3 regions of the Micromonospora sp. NPDC048986 genome follow, and region 3 is predicted to be linked to each of the others. Evidence: riboswitches for the same ligand, from Rfam matches in the RefSeq annotation. Region 3 holds a riboswitch; each other region holds the start of a gene.
The links. Region 3 has a riboswitch for cyclic di-AMP ahead of AB0B94_RS01300 (hypothetical protein). Riboswitches for the same ligand answer to the same signal wherever they lie in the genome.

Region 1: another riboswitch for cyclic di-AMP. It lies ahead of AB0B94_RS18500 (hypothetical protein); the one in region 3 lies ahead of AB0B94_RS01300 (hypothetical protein).
Region 2: another riboswitch for cyclic di-AMP. It lies ahead of AB0B94_RS03585 (NlpC/P60 family protein); the one in region 3 lies ahead of AB0B94_RS01300 (hypothetical protein).

The regions. Positions count from the first base shown of each region.
Region 1 covers NZ_JBEZFJ010000008.1:222,289-227,376, reverse strand. The annotation lists gene AB0B94_RS18505 (cation diffusion facilitator family transporter) at 1-795, shown strand, start outside; cyclic di-AMP (ydaO/yuaA leader) riboswitch at 914-1,045, shown strand; gene AB0B94_RS18500 (hypothetical protein) at 1,102-2,115, shown strand; gene AB0B94_RS18495 (hypothetical protein) at 2,259-2,768, shown strand; gene AB0B94_RS18490 (SRPBCC family protein) at 3,001-3,465, opposite strand; gene AB0B94_RS18485 (PfkB family carbohydrate kinase) at 3,654-4,631, shown strand; gene AB0B94_RS18480 (5'/3'-nucleotidase SurE) at 4,628-5,088, shown strand, end outside.
Region 2 covers NZ_JBEZFJ010000001.1:763,959-769,046, forward strand. The annotation lists tRNA gene AB0B94_RS03570 (tRNA-Gly) at 1-46, opposite strand, end outside; gene AB0B94_RS03575 (pyridoxamine 5'-phosphate oxidase family protein) at 293-850, opposite strand; gene dcd (dCTP deaminase) at 950-1,528, shown strand; gene AB0B94_RS03585 (NlpC/P60 family protein) at 1,588-2,628, opposite strand; cyclic di-AMP (ydaO/yuaA leader) riboswitch at 2,642-2,777, opposite strand; gene AB0B94_RS03590 (peptidoglycan recognition family protein) at 3,013-4,995, shown strand; gene AB0B94_RS03595 (NlpC/P60 family protein) at 5,051-5,088, opposite strand, start outside.
Region 3 covers NZ_JBEZFJ010000001.1:282,914-288,001, forward strand. The annotation lists gene AB0B94_RS01290 (copper-translocating P-type ATPase) at 1-1,161, opposite strand, end outside; gene AB0B94_RS01295 (YibE/F family protein) at 1,524-2,894, shown strand; cyclic di-AMP (ydaO/yuaA leader) riboswitch at 3,061-3,191, shown strand; gene AB0B94_RS01300 (hypothetical protein) at 3,196-4,215, shown strand; gene AB0B94_RS01305 (carbonic anhydrase) at 4,272-4,997, opposite strand.

The sequences.
Region 1 (5,088 bases), on a different contig from region 3:
CTGCACACCGGCTCGCTCGCCCTGCTCTCCGACGCCGGGCACATGTTCACCGACGTGCTCGGCATCGGAATGGCGCTCGCCGCCATCACGGCGACCCGGCGGGCCACCGGCGACCCGCAGCGCACCTTCGGGCTCTACCGGCTCGAGGTGCTCGCCGCGCTGGCCAACGCCGTCCTGCTCTCCGGCGTCGCGATCTACGTGGTGATCGAGGCGATCCGCCGTTTCGGTGACCCGCACCAGGTCATCGCCGGCCCGATGCTCGCGGTGGCAGTGCTCGGCCTGCTCGCCAACATCGCCGCCTTCGCGCTGCTGCGCGCCGGGGCCCGCGAGAGCATCAACCTCCAGGGCGCCTACCTGGAGGTGCTCGGCGACCTGCTCGGCTCGCTCGGCGTCATCGGCGCGGCGCTGCTCATCACCGTCACCGACTGGTGGTGGGCCGACCCCCTGGTCGCGGTCGCCATCGGCGTGTTCATCCTGCCGCGCACCTGGCGGCTGGCCCGCGCCGCCATCCGCATCCTGGTGCAGGCCGCCCCGGAGCACCTCCAGGTGACGGCCGTGCACGACCGGCTCGCCGCCGTCCCCGGGGTCGTCGAGGTCCACGACCTGCACGTCTGGACGCTCACCTCGGGCATGGAGGTGGCCTCCGCCCACCTGACCATGGCACCCGGCGCGGAGGTCGGCGCGGTGCTCACCGCGGCGCGTACGGCCCTGCACGACGATTTCCGCATCGAGCACGCGACGTTGCAGATAGAGCCCGGCGCCGCCTCTGGAGCCTGTGGCTCCATCGAATGGTGACGGAGCCGTAATTTTCCGTGGTGACGCACGCACCGTCCGTCACATTGGCTGCACCGGCCCCACCGGCACCGGTAGGCTCGGTCCCGGCCTCCACCAGGCGGCGCCCTCCCGGCGCCGGTGGCGGTCGCCGCCTAATCGCCCAGCTGGGCGAACCGGGGAACCATGTTCCTGGGGTGCATCCGCGTCAGCGGTAGGGATCTTCCGTCCCGAACCCGTCAGCTAACCCGGTCGGCGGCTGACGGAAGGACATGCGCAGTGGCACCAGCACGACCACCCGCCGCCCGACTGGCGGCCCTGATCGTCGCGATGTTCGCCCTCGGCGTCGCGCTTCCGGCCGGCACCGCCTCGGCCGCTCCCCCGACCGGCCTACGGGCCGCCGCACCCGACTCCGACGAGGAGGGCGGCACCCCGGCGTTGCGCGCCCAACTCGAGGCGGCCAGCAAGGGCTACCTGGACGCGAAGCGCGCCCTGGACACCTCAGTGCAACGGCAGCAGCAGCTGGCCACCCAACTGAAGACCATCGAGGTCGAGATCGACCAGCGCAACGGCAAGGTCGGCGAGATCGCCGAAGTGGCCTACCGCACCGGCCGGCTCGGTGCGATGTCGGCGCTGCTCAACAGCAACACCCCCGAAGGCTTCATGGACCGGGCGGCCGCGCTGGACGCGGTGGCGGCCAACGAGGACCGGGTGCTGCGCGACCTGCTGAACAGCAAGGACAAGGCCAATCGCACCCGAGTCGCCCTGGACGGCGAGATCAACGAACAGCGCAAGCAGGTCGCGGTGATGGCCAAGCGCAAGGAGCAGGCCGAACGGGCCCTGACCGTGGCCACCACACCCAGACCGCAGACCACCGGCGACGCCGGCTCCAACCGGGGCACCTCCAACGCCAACGCGACGGCCGCGCCGCGCAACTCCGACGGCTCCTGGCCCTCCGAGTCGTGCAGCGTCAACGATCCCACCCCGGCCAGCGGCTGCATCACCCCCCGCACCCTGCACGCGCTCAACCAGGCCAAGGCCGCGGGGTTCACCCGGTACGTCTCGTGCCACCGCCCCAGCGGCTCCGGTGAACACCCGAAGGGCCGGGCCTGCGACTTCGCGGCGCAGAAGGGCGGCTTCGGCGGGAACGCCACCGGCGGCGACAAGACCTACGGCAACAACCTGGCCGCGTACTTCATCCGCAACGCGGACCGGCTCGCCGTGCTCTACGTGATCTGGTACCGGCAGATCTGGCTGCCCAGCAGCGGGTGGAAGTCGTACAGCGGGGCGCACGGGACCCCGTCGACCGACCACACCAACCACGTCCACCTGTCGGTCTACTAACCCAGCCGTCGTGATGCCTGTGAGTCATCGTGATGACTCACAGGCATCACGTGCGTCCGGGGGCCGGGCTACGTCGCCGGGCGTACCCCTGATGTCGTCGCTCGTCGGACGACCCGGCCGCGGTCCGCGGGCAGCATCGCGGTATGCCTCGGATCCGACCCACCACCCGCAAGGCGCTGCTCACCCTGCACCTCGTCACCTCGCTCGGCTGGCTCGGCGCCGACCTGGTGCTGCTCACCCTCGGCATCGCCGTGCAGCGGGGTGCCGACCCGGCGGTGGTCTATCCGGTCACGGCCCTGGTCGGCACGGTGCTGTTCGCGCCGCTGAGCGTCCTGGTCTGGCTGATCGGAGTCGCCAGCTCGCTGCTCACCCCGTGGGGCCTGCTGCGCCACCGCTGGGTGCTGGTCAAGCTCGTGCTCACCACCGTGATGGTCGGGCTGGTGCTGTTCCTGCTCACCCCGAACCTGCGCCACGCCGGAGCGGTCGGCGCCGCCCTGCCGGCACGCGATCGCGCCGACCTGGTCATCGCGCCGGCGGTGTCGACCAGCCTGATGATCATCGCGACGGTGCTGTCCACCTACAAGCCGTGGGGTCGACGTCCCGCCGCCCGACCGGCCCGCACAACCCGTGATCGCGCCGCAACCACGATCTAGGCTCCTCTTCCGCTGCACGCCGCCAGCAGGTCAAGGCCGTAGCGCCAAGCGCAAGTAGCCTGCCCTGCCCCGCAAGTGGCCTGCCCGGCCCCGCGAGTGGCCTGCCCGGCCCCGCGATCTTGCACTTAGTGTCCCGACACATGGGGCATTCCGCTGATATCTACAACCGAAACTGCAAGATCGACGCAGCGGGGCGGGGCGGGGTGGGCGGGGGCGGGGTGGGCGGGGCGGGTCAGGTGGGCGGGGGGTTGCTGGTGCGGTCGAGGGCGGCGCCCAGCCGGGTGGCGAGGGCGAGGTGAGCGGCCTGGGCCTGGCGGAACGCGTACCGGAACAGTGGCGTCGGTGCGGTCAGGGTGATCTCGACGTCGATGCGGACCAGCCCGTCCGGTTCGGCGCGTAGTCGGGTGTGGTTTCGCACCGTGGTGGCCGGCCACTGGCGGGCCACCGTGACGATCTCGTCGGCCTCGCTGATCAGCACGTCCGCGTGGTACGTGGTCCGGAAGCGCAGCGGACCGGCCGCCAACCGATCGTTGATCGTGTAGCTGGCCTGGGCGCCGGACCGGGGTGGCACCCGGCGAACCCTGACGATCAGCGGATGCAGCTCGCCCTGCCGGGTCAGGTCGCTGAGCAACGCTGCCGCCTCGGCGGGTGAGCACCGGGCCTGGACGGTGTAGCTGAAGGTATCGCTGCTGAGCACACCGTCTCCCGCCGTCGCTTGTCGCCCGATCGTCCCGTACCGATGTCTGGCTGGCAACGCCCCGGGCTCTCCGCGCCGCGCCGGAGCGGACCGATGCGACGACCCGCCACCACCTGCGCCATTAGGGTCGGTTAGTGCGAAATCTTCCGAAAGTGCCGGAGGGCGGCCAGCATGAACGGCGATGACCGATGAGTGGGCACGTGATGGTCTTCGCGCCCACCCCGCAGCTGACGGTGACTGTGGACCAGCCCAACGACCACCCCGAGCTGCACCTGCACCCTGGCGGGCAGGGCGTCTGGCAGGCCCGGATGGTGATCTCCCTCGGCGTCGACGTGGTGCTCTGCGCCGCCCTCGGCGGTGAGATCGGCCAGGTGCTGGAGCCGCTGCTGGTCAGCGAGGGCGTCGACCTCAAGGTGGTGGTCCGTGACTCCGGCAGCGGCGGGTACGTGCATGATCGCCGCGAGGGCTCCCGGCAGGAGATCGCCGACGTGCCCGGGCAGCCACTGAGTCGGCACGAGATCGACGAGCTGTACAACCTCGCCCTCGGCGAGGGCCTGCGGGCCTCGGTGAGCATCCTCAGTGGGCCGAACGAACCGTGGCTCGTACCTGCCGACCTGTACCGACGCTTCGCCGCCGACCTCGGCGCGAACGGCGGACGGGTGGTGGTCGACCTCTCCGGCGACCACCTCGGTTCGGTGCTGGAGAGCGGGGTGTTCTTCCTCAAGGTGAGTCACGAGGAGTTGATCCGCGACGGCCGCGCTCGCAGTGACGACACCGAGGAACTGACCCGGGCCATGTACGAGTTGCACGCGGGCGGCGCCGAGACGGTGGTGGTGAGCCGCGCCGACCAGCCGGCGTTGGCGCTCGTCGACGGGGAGCTGTTCCAGGTCGAGATGCCCCGGCTGGAGGCCGCCGACCCACGCGGCGCGGGCGACTCGATGACGGCCGGAGTGGCGGCCGTCGTGGCCAGGGGTGGGGACATTCGGACCGCCATCCGCACCGGTGCCGCCGCTGGCGCGCTGAACGTGACCCGGCACGGCCTGGGCACCGGGCGGCTGGACTCGATCACCGGCCTGGTGGACCGGGTCCGGCTGGTGCCGGCGGACAGCCGGCAACAGGAGCGGACCACCCCTGACGAGTTGGCCGGCCGGGTGGTCGAACGATGACAGTGCGGGTGTTGATCACCAACGACGACGGGATCGCCGCGCCGGGGATCCAGGCGCTTGCCTGGGCTGCCCGGCAGCGGGGGCTGGACGTCGTGGTGGCTGCGCCGATGGAGGAGGCGAGCGGCACCAGCGCCGCGATGAGCGCCATGGAGCGCGACGGGCGAGTCGTCGTGAACGACCACCCGCTGCCGGACCTGGCGGGTGTGCCGGCGTACGGGGTCGCCGGGTCCCCCGGGTTCATCACGCTGATCGCCCTGCACGGGGCGTTCGGCCCACCGCCGTCGGTGGTGCTCTCCGGCGTCAACCGGGGCGCCAACGCCGGCCGGGCGGTGCTGCACTCCGGGACCGTTGGCGCCGCGTTCACCGCCGCCACCAACGGCTGCCGGGCGATGGCGGTCTCCCTGGACGTGCTCTCCGCCGGCGAGGCGACGGCCGCGAGCGGTGGCGCCGCCGTGGA
Region 2 (5,088 bases), 480 kb from region 3:
ACTGTCAGCTTGGGAAGCTGATGTTCTGCCATTGAACTACACCCGCAAGCGGCACCACTGTACCCGAGTCGTCGAGCCTCTGCACCCAGGCACCCCCGCCGGTCGCGGCTGCCGCGGACGCGTACCCCTCCGTCCAGGTTGATCCACTCGGCTTTCTGGAAGTCGAGGCATCCGGAGCGCTGGGACACCGCGATTTCCTTGAGATCGAGTTGATCATCCCAGGCGGTCGGTGCGTACGACCGGTGCCGGCTCCGTTACGACGGAGCCGGCAGCGATGATCGTCCGGCCGTGGTCAGGCGGCAGTGCACTGGACGTCACGGCTGAGGCGGGTCGGACGCGCCTGCGGGACGGCGACGGGCGCCGCCACCGCCGACGGGGCGTTTGGGTCGAGCCAGACCCGAACGGCCGGCCGACCCGGAGCGAGGCCCGGGATGCCCGCGATGTGCTGCTCGCGGCGGGTGAGCATGGCCACGTCAACTGTGAACTCGAACAGCCGCCAGTCGGCCTGGGGCTCGGCCCGGGCGCTCCGCGCCAGCTGCGCCACCAGGACCGGATCGGTCACCGGACGGGCGCTTCCCGCCACGTACGCCTCGTCGTCGCTCTCCTCCGCAGGGAACGAGTGCAGCGCGTAACGGCCGTCACGTTCGAGGTCGCGGCGCTTGGGCGAGTCGATGATGAAGCAGAACAGCCCCTCGGCGGTGATGACCGGGGAGACCGGATGGACGCGGGGCCCGCCGTCGGCACGGACCGTGGCCAGATAGCCGAAGCCCGGCCCGTATTGCTGGAGGAGAACGCGGATCCCGTCGGCGAGTCGGGGCTCGTCGGCGGCGAATTCGGACCAGGAAGCCATGTGGGCATTCTATCGAACAAATGTACGAGCAGCGACCTCGACGCGCTGGTCACCGGCACCGAATCCGGCCACTCTTGGCAACGCGGCTATGGTGGTCCGATGCTGCTCTCCGACCGCGACCTGGTCTCCGAGATCAAGGCCGGCACGCTGGGCCTGGAGCCGTTCGAGCCCACCCTGGTCCAACCCTCCAGCATCGACGTCCGACTCGACCGGCTGTTCCGGGTCTTCAACAACCACCTCTACACCCACATCGATCCGGCAATGCAGCAGGACGACCTGACCTCGGCGGTCGAGGTCCCCGACGGCGAGCCGTTCGTGCTGCACCCGGGGGAGTTCGTGCTCGCCTCGACGCTGGAGGTCATCTCGCTGGGTGACCAGCTCGCCGGCCGGCTGGAGGGCAAGAGCTCCCTGGGCCGGCTCGGCCTGCTCACGCACTCCACAGCCGGTTTCATCGACCCGGGCTTCTCCGGTCACGTGACGCTGGAACTCTCCAACGTGGCGAACCTGCCGATCACCCTGTGGCCGGGCATGAAGATCGGGCAGCTCTGCATCTTCCGACTCTCCTCGCCGGCCGAGCACCCGTACGGCTCGGTGGTCTACGGCTCGCGCTACCAGGGCCAGCGGGGGCCGACACCCAGCCGCGCCTGGCAGCACTGGCGCACCTGGCCAACCCGCTAGGACCACGACGACGAGGGCCCGCCGCGACAGTTCGCGACGGGCCCTTCGATCGTCCGGAGTCAGCCGGGACGGCCGTAGCTGTGGATCGGACCGTCGTCGACCTTCTTCATCTTGACCGGCTGACCGGCCTGCGAGGCGTGCACCACCCAGCCGCCGCCGACGTACATGCCGACGTGGTGGATGTCGCTGTAGTAGAAGACCAGGTCGCCGGGGCGCAGGTCGCCCTTGCTGACGTTCTTGGTGACCCGGCTCTGCGCGGCGGCGTTGTGCGGCAGTGACACGCCGGCCTTCGCCCAGGCGGCCAGCATCAGCCCGGAGCAGTCGTACGAGTTCGGTCCCTCGGCACCCCAGACGTAGGGCTTGCCGATCTGCGCGCAGGCGAACTTGACAGCGGTGCCCGCGGCGCCGCCTGGGTAGCTACCCGGGCAGGGCGCCGGACGCAGCGGACCGCCGCCACCGTTGCCGTACACCTTGAGGCGCAGCTTCTGCAGGCGGTCGATCTCCTCGTTGATCTGCTTCTTCTTCGCCGCCAGCTGAGCCTCGGTGCGGGTCAGCTGGGCCACCATCTCGTCCAGCGGGGCCTTCTGCGCGGCCAACTGGTCGCGCAGGTCGGCCACCTGGCGCACGTCCTTCTGCTGGTTGTGCGCGAAGCGGTCGAGCATTTCGAGCTGGCCGACCACCTCGCTGGGCGACCGGCTGCCCAGCACCGCGTTGACGGTCGAGACGTTCTCACCCTTGTAGGCGCGTACGGCAAGGGCACTGACCTTGTCCATCGCGGCGTCGACCTGGCGCTCAAGCGGAGTGATCCGGGCGGCCAGGGCGTCTGCCTGCTTGCGCTTCGCGGCGAGGTCGGTGCGGGTGGCGTTGTGCCGTTCAATGATCGGTTCGAGCTTGTTCCAGTCGGCGTCGATCTGGCGCTCGATCTCGGCGACGGACGGGTCGGCGTGGGCCGCCGTGGCACTGCCGGTCAGGACGACGGCGATGCCCGCCAGCGCGGCGAGAGCGGTGGTGAAGCGGGACCAGCGTGGGCGCGGCACTATCGGCGTCGGGCCGGCTGACGCCGACCGCTCGGACGACGGCCGCGGGGCATGGAGTGCCACCGGGGTCTCGTACTCCTTCTTCCTGACCGCCTACCGGGTTAGCTGACGGGTTCGGGCGGGAAGTCGGCGCCCTACCGCAGTGGCTGCGGATTCACCCCGAGGGACCTGGGTCCCCGGTTCGCTCGGAAACGACTCGGCGGTGTCGGTCCGTTACCGCCCGGGCTGGGCGGAGCTGCTGTCGGCCCGACGAATGACCAGAGTAGAGACGCCTGTTACCAATCCGCAACCCGTGCGGCAGTGACACTCCGTACCGATTGGACGAGGTCACCGACAGTGTGTGAAGAATTCTTTCCCTCTGCTTCGATAGATGGAAAGGTATTGACGCGACCTCCCGGACGGCGCGATGGTGACCTGACCTCACTCCGCGAGAATCTAGGGGGTTCGATGCACCATCCAACCCTGTCGACCGGCTGGCGCGCACTGCTCGCCGCCACTGTGGTAGCCGCCGCGACCACGGTGCCACTCTCCGTCGGCCCGGCCGCAGCCGCGCCCACCACCGACCGCCAGCAGCAGTACGCCGCAGCGGCCAGCGAGTACGGCGTGCCGGCCGTCGTGCTGCTCGGCGTCTCGTACCTGGAGTCCCGTTGGGACACCAACGCCGGCACACCGAGCACCAGTGGCGGCTACGGCCCGATGCACCTGACCGACGCGCGGCACGTGGCCGCCCTCCCCGGGCGCGGCCACCACGACGCCGGTGCCGAGGACCCGCGCGGCGACGACTCCCGTCCCGCACTGGTGCCCGCGCCCCGACCGGTCGAGGCACCCGCGCCGTCCACCGCCGCGTTGCAGACCGTCGACGCCGCCGCCACGCTGACCGGCGCCACCCCCGAGGCACTGCGCACCGACGCGGGTCTCAACATCCGGGGCGGGGCCGCGCTGCTGAGCGCGTACCAGAGGGATCTGGGCGCACCGGTCGGCGCGGACACCGACCCGGCGGCCTGGTACGGCGCGGTGGCCCGCTACTCCGGCGCGGACAGCGCCGACGCCGCCGCGGCCTTCGCCGACGAGGTCTTCACCACCATCGGCGCGGGCGAAGCCCGGGTGACCGACGACGGCCAGCGGGTCAGCCTGCCGGCCCGCGCGGTGCGGCCCGAGCGTTCCTGGTTGGACCGACTGGGCCTGCGCCGCCTGGCCCGCCCGGACGGGGTGGAGTGCCCGCGCACCATCTCGTGTGAGTGGATCCCGGCGCCCTACGAGGCGTTCGGCGACGGTGACTACGGCAACCACGACCTCTCCGACCGGCCCGCACGGCAGAAGATCGAGTACATAGTCATCCACGACACCGAGGCGAGTTGGGCCACCACCCTGCAACTCGTCCAGGATCCGACCTACGTGAGCTGGCACTACTCGCTGCGTTCGGTCGACGGGCACATCGCCCAGCACGTGAAGACCAAGGATGTCGCTTGGCACGCCGGCAACTGGTACGTCAACGCGAAGTCGATCGGGTTGGAACACGAGGGCTTCGCGGCGCAGGGCACCTGGTACACCGAGGCGATGTACCGGACGTCGGCGAAGCTGGTCCGGCACCTGGCGTTGCGGTACGGCATTCCGCTGGACCGCCAGCACATCATCGGCCACGACAACGTGCCCGGCACCATTCCCTCGACAGTGCGGGGGATGCACTGGGATCCGGGCCCGTACTGGGACTGGACGCACTACTTCGACCTGCTGCACGCGCCTCGACTGGACACCGGCACCCCGGCCACCGGGCTGGTCCGGATCGACCCGGACTACGCCACCAACCAGCCGGCGTTCACCGACTGCGTCACCGCCGGCGTGCCCTGCGCGCCACGCGGCTCCTCGGCCGTGGTGCTGCGCAGCGCGCCGTCAGCGGACGCGCCGCTGGTGAACGACATCGCGCTGCGCCCGGACGGCAGCCCGAACACGATGTCCGTGTCCGACCACGGGGCCCGGGCGTCCGCCGGGCAGACGTACGCGTTGGCCGGGCGGCAGGGCGACTGGACGGCGATCTGGTACCTCGGGCAGCGGGCCTGGTTCCACAACCCGGCGTCCGCGCCGACCGCCAGCTGGACAGTCGGCGTGGTGGCCACGCCGAAGCCCGGCCGGACCACCGTTCCGGTCTACGGACGGGCGTACCCGGAGCAGTCCGCGTACCCGGAAGGGGTGCCCTACCAGGCGATCTCGCCGCTCCAGTACACCCTGGCCGCCGGGCAGCGGTACGCCGTCGGCGCGGTGCTGGCCGGCGAGTACTACCGGGCCAGCACGTTCGACGGCTCATCACCCGGCGACTGGACGGTGATCCGCGGCAAGAACCGGTACGCGCAGATCCAGTTCGGCCACCGGATCATGTACGTCGACCTCGCCGACGTGCAGCTGTTGCCGTCTCCGGTGGGCGCTCCCCGCTGACAACCACGACGGCCCCCGGTCGGTGACCGGGGGCCGTCGTGTGGCGCGAGGTGGATCAGCCGGGTCTGCGGAACCCGGCGACAGGCATGGTGT
Region 3 (5,088 bases):
GGCCGCGATCCGCAGCACCTCGTCCCGCTCGACGCCGGACGCCGTCACCAGGTCGGTCACGCCGTGCTCGCCCCTGGTCAGCGTGCCGGTCTTGTCGAAGAGCACCGCGCCGACGGTCCGCATCCGCTCCAGTGCCAACCGGTCCTTGACCAGAATGCCGGACCGCGCGGCGAGCGCTGTGGAGAGCGCCACGACCAGCGGGATGGCGAGACCCAGCGCGTGCGGGCAGGCGATCACCAGGACGGTGACCGCACGGACCACCGCCTCGTCCGGCTGGCCGAGCGCGGTCCAGACCAGCACCGTCAGCACGGCGGTGCCGGTGGCCAGGTAGAACAGCGCCGCGGCGAACCGGTCGGCCAACAGTTGGGCCCGTCCACCGGAAGCCTGGGCCTGCGCGACCATGCGCTGGATGCCGGCGAGGGCGGTCTGCTCACCCAGCGCCTCGACGCGCACCCGGACGGCCGAGTCGGTGGCGACGGTGCCGGCCACCACCCGGTCGCCCGTCGACCTGGCGACCGGCCGCGACTCCCCGGTGATCATCGACTCGTCCAGCTCGGCGGCGCCCTCGACGACCTGGCCGTCCGCCGGCACCCGACCTCCCGGTCGGACCAGCACCACGTCGCCGATCCGCAGACCCGTCACCGGCACCGCCTCGATCCGCCCGTCCGCCGTCACCCGTTCGGCCTCGTCCGGCAACAGCGCGGCCAGCGCCGTCAGGGCTCCCCGGGCCTGCCCGATGGCCTTCATCTCCTGCCAGTGCCCGAGCAGCATGATGGTGACCAGCGCGGCCAACTCCCACCAGAAGTCCAGGTCGAAGGCCCCGACGCTGGTCGCCAGGGACGCGGCGTACGCAACGGTGATCGCCATCGCGACCAGCAGCATCATCCCGGGCGCCCGGTCCCGGACCTCCCGTACCGCACCGACCAGGAACGGCCAACCGCCCCACCAGAACACCACCGAGCCGAGCACCGGCCCCACCCAGTCCTGGCCGGGGACGCCGTCGTCCCCGGCCAGGCCCAGCTGACCCGACACGAGATGACTCGTCAGCACCACCGGGACGGTCAACACCAGGCAGACCCAGAACCGGCGGCGGAACATCGCCGGATCGTGTCCGGCGTGCTTGTCGTGCTGGTCGTGCCCGGAGTGCTTGTCGTCGGGCATGGGTTCGGCGCGTCGCGGTCGGTCAGGATCGGGCGGTGTCGGAGCGGGCATGGCTCCAACATGCCGCCCCGGAGACCGCCGCGCGAGCGGTTCGGCCACCCGACACTCCGCCACGACCTGCGACCCCCGGGAGGGCTGGCTAGCATCTCCCACGATGGCTCTCCGAATGCCGCTGCACAGTCGGGCACCGGCGGCGCCACGTCATGGCGTCGCCCCCGGCCGACCGGGCCGAGCACTGACCGTCCGTGATCAGGCGGTCGTCAGGCAGCGATCCGCCCCGCCGTCCGCCGCGTTTCCACAGCAACTGTGAACCGCCCGGCCCGCTGACCCGTATCCCGCACCGGACCGTTGGGAGACTCGCCTTGGCCGCCGACCACACTCACCCCGCTCCGCCCGCCCCACCACGGGTGCGACGGATCCTCGTCGTGACTGTGGTACCCCTCTTCGTCGCCACAGTGCTGGCCGCGGTGCTGCTCTGGCCGCGCGGCGGGTCACCGCAGACCGATGGTGGTGCGGACGTGCCGCGCTACCCCGGCACCGTCACCCGGGTGGTGAGCGAGCCGTGCCCGCCGGTGCCGTCGGTTCCGGAGGGCACACCGAGGGTGGGCGACGGACGGTGCGGCACCGTCGACGTCCGGGTCGACGACGGTCCGACCGCCGGCCAGCAGGTACGGACTCCGGTGCCCGACGGGCCCGGCGCACCCCGGGTCGAGGTCGGCGACGAGGTCGTCCTGGTCCAGCTGGCCGATCCGGTTGATCCCACCACCAGCAACTGGAACATCGCCGAGCACCAACGCGGCACCCCGATGGTGTGGCTGGCGGTGGTCTTCGCGGCCGCGATCGTCGCGTTCGGGCGGTGGCGAGGTCTGGCAGCGCTCGCCGGGCTGGCCGCCAGCTTCGCCATCCTGCTCACCTTCGTGCTGCCGGGCATCAGCGCGGGCAGGTCACCACTGCTGGTGGCGGTGGTCGGGGCGGCCCTGATCATGTTCGTGGTGCTCTATCTGACCCACGGGGTCACCGCGCAGACCTCGGTCGCGGTGCTCGGCACCCTGGGCAGCCTGGTGCTGACCGGCGTGCTCGCCACCATCGCCACCGCCGCGACCCACCTCACCGGGTTCGGCAGCGAAGACGCCACCACCCTGTCGATGTTCCAGGGCGACGTGGACCTGCACGGTCTGCTGCTCGCCGGAATCATCATCGGCTCGCTCGGGGTGCTCGACGACGTGACTGTCACCCAGGCGGCCACCGTCACCGAGCTGGCGAACGCCAACCCCGGGCTGACCCGGTTGCAGCTGTACCGTGCCGCCACCCGGGTCGGCCGCGCGCACATCGCCTCCACTGTCAACACCATCGTGCTGGCGTACGCGGGCGCGTCACTGCCCCTGCTGCTCCTGCTCACCGCCGACGCGCGGCCGATCGGGCAGATTCTCACCAGTGAGTTCCTCGCGCAGGAGATCGTCCGCAGCGCTGTCGCCACCCTCGGTCTGATCGCCGCCGTGCCGCTGACCACCGGGCTGGCCGCTGTGGTGACCGCCGCCGGGCGCAGCGCTGCCGTGGCGTCCACCGACGCTCCCGCGCCCCGGCCCAAGCCGGACCGCAGCGAGGCACTGGCCGCACTCAGCTCACCGCGAACGGCCGGCTCCGACGAGCCGGACCGGACGCGGACCGCACCCCCATCCGAGGCCACCGACCGGTGGCCGGAGCCGAACAGGAGCACGGATACGACATGGTGACACTCCTCAGCGTGACCAGATCGGGCATCCACCCTGAGAACCGCGTCACTGGTCACTCAACGCTATGGCGAAATGACGCTTTTGGTCGGCATCCAGGCGTAGCTCAGGCGGTCGACTCTCGGGTAACCTCGCTGCCGGTTACCGATGAAGGCGCGAAGCGGCGCCTGCGGTGCCACCGCCCAATCGCCAACCGGCGAGCCGGGGACCCAGGTGCCTGGGGTGAATCCGCGTCAGCGGTAGGGGCCACTTCCGCCCCGAACCCGTCAGCTAACCCGGTCGGCGGTCGACGGAAGGGAACATTGTGACGGCACCCCTACGCCGCTGGTTGACACCCGTGGTGGCCGTGATCGCCGCACTGACAGTGCTCGCCGGGCCGCTCCCGGCGCACGCCGCCCCGACGAACCCCACACCGTCCGGGCACGAGGAGGACGGCGAGCCCAAGCTGCTCAACGACGTCATCGAGCAGGCCAACCGCGACTACTCCGCCGCAAAGTCCAAGCTGGACAAGTCCAAGAAGCGGCAGGGCGAGTTGGCGGCGGAGGTCAACCGCGCCAAGGCCGACCTGGACGCCCTGGCCCCGCAGGTCGGGCAGATCGCCGCCCAGGCGTACCGGACCGGCCGGATCGGCGCGGTCGCGATGCTGCTGGAGAGCGAGGCTCCCGACTCGTTCGTCCAACGCGCCGGGATGCTCGACGAGATGAACATGGTCAACGAGAAGAAGCTCTCCGAGGTCAACGAGGTGAAGGCCCGCGCCGAGCAGGCGAAGCTGGCCCTCGACACCGAGGTCCGGGAGCAGCAGAAGCAGACCGCCCTGATGGCGAAGCGCAAGAGCGAGGCCGACAAGGCGCTCTCCCTCGTCGGCGGCAAGGGCTTCACCGGCGGCCTGGTGGACGCCACCTCCAAGGTCGCGAAGATCGGCCCGGGTCGCACCGCCGACGGTGACTGGAAGCCCCAGTCGTGCAGCGAGAATGACCCCACCACGTCCGGCTGCATCACGCCGCGCACGCTGCACGCGTACAAGGAGGTCAAGGCGGCCGGCTTCAACCGGTTCGTCGGCTGCTACCGCCCCGGCGGGCCGTGGGAGCACCCCAAGGGGCGCGCCTGCGACTGGTCGCTGCAGAAGAGCGGATTCTCCCCGTGGCACAACAACGACACCCGGACGTACGGCAACAACGTTGCCGCGTTCCTCATCCGTAACGCCGACCGGCTCGGCATCTACTACGTGATCTGGAACCGGCAGATCTGGTTCCCGGCCACCGGCTGGAGTTCGTACAGCGGGCCGTCGAACCACACCGACCACGTCCACATGTCGCTGCTCTGACCCGCACGATTCCCGTCGAGGGCCGTTCCGCGTGAGGCGGAGCGGCCCTCGACGCGTCAGACGGTGGCAGGCGCGGCCGGGTCGGTCGAGGGCGCGGTCTCCAACGCCGCCAGGCCGGCCGGCACGGCGGCCACCGGGCGCACCGCTCCGGCGGCCAGCCGGTAGGACACACCCACCACCGCGCACCGCCCCTGCGCCACCGCGTCGGCCAGCACGGGCGACTGCCCGAGCAACGTCTCGACGGTCTGTGCGATGTGGATGTCGACGATGCCGTCGATGTCGTCCACGCCCTCGGCGGCGGCTCGGCGCAGACTGGGCAGCACGGCGTCGACCACCGCGCCCAGATGGCCACTCGGCGCGGTACCGGTCGAGGCGGACTCCCGGGCGGCCTGCACCGCACCGCAGGAGTCGTGGCCGAGCACCACCACCAGCGGGGTGCCGAGGACTGTCACCGCGTACTCGACGCTGCCGAGCACCTCGGGACCGGCGGTGTGCCCGGCGGTGCGAACCACGAACAGGTCGCCCAAGCCCCGGTCGAAGATGATCTCGGCAGCCAGCCGCGAGTCGGAGCAGCCGACGATCACCGCGAACGGGTGTTGCCCGTCGGCCACGGCGGCCCGGTGCCCGGCATCCTGGTTGGGGTGGCGTGGGGCGCCGTCGACGAAGCGCCGGTTGCCGGCGACCAACTCGGCGTACGCCCGGGTCGGCTCGCTGAGCGCGGCGGCCCGGTCGGTGGTCCGCTGCGGACCCGGCTGACCGCCGGAGCTCCCGGTATGACTCATCCCGCACCTCGTCTCGACGCATCTGACCTGGTCAAACCGGCTCTCCGCCGGCCGGGCGGCGGGCGCTGGCTCGTGCTCCACCGTCACACGC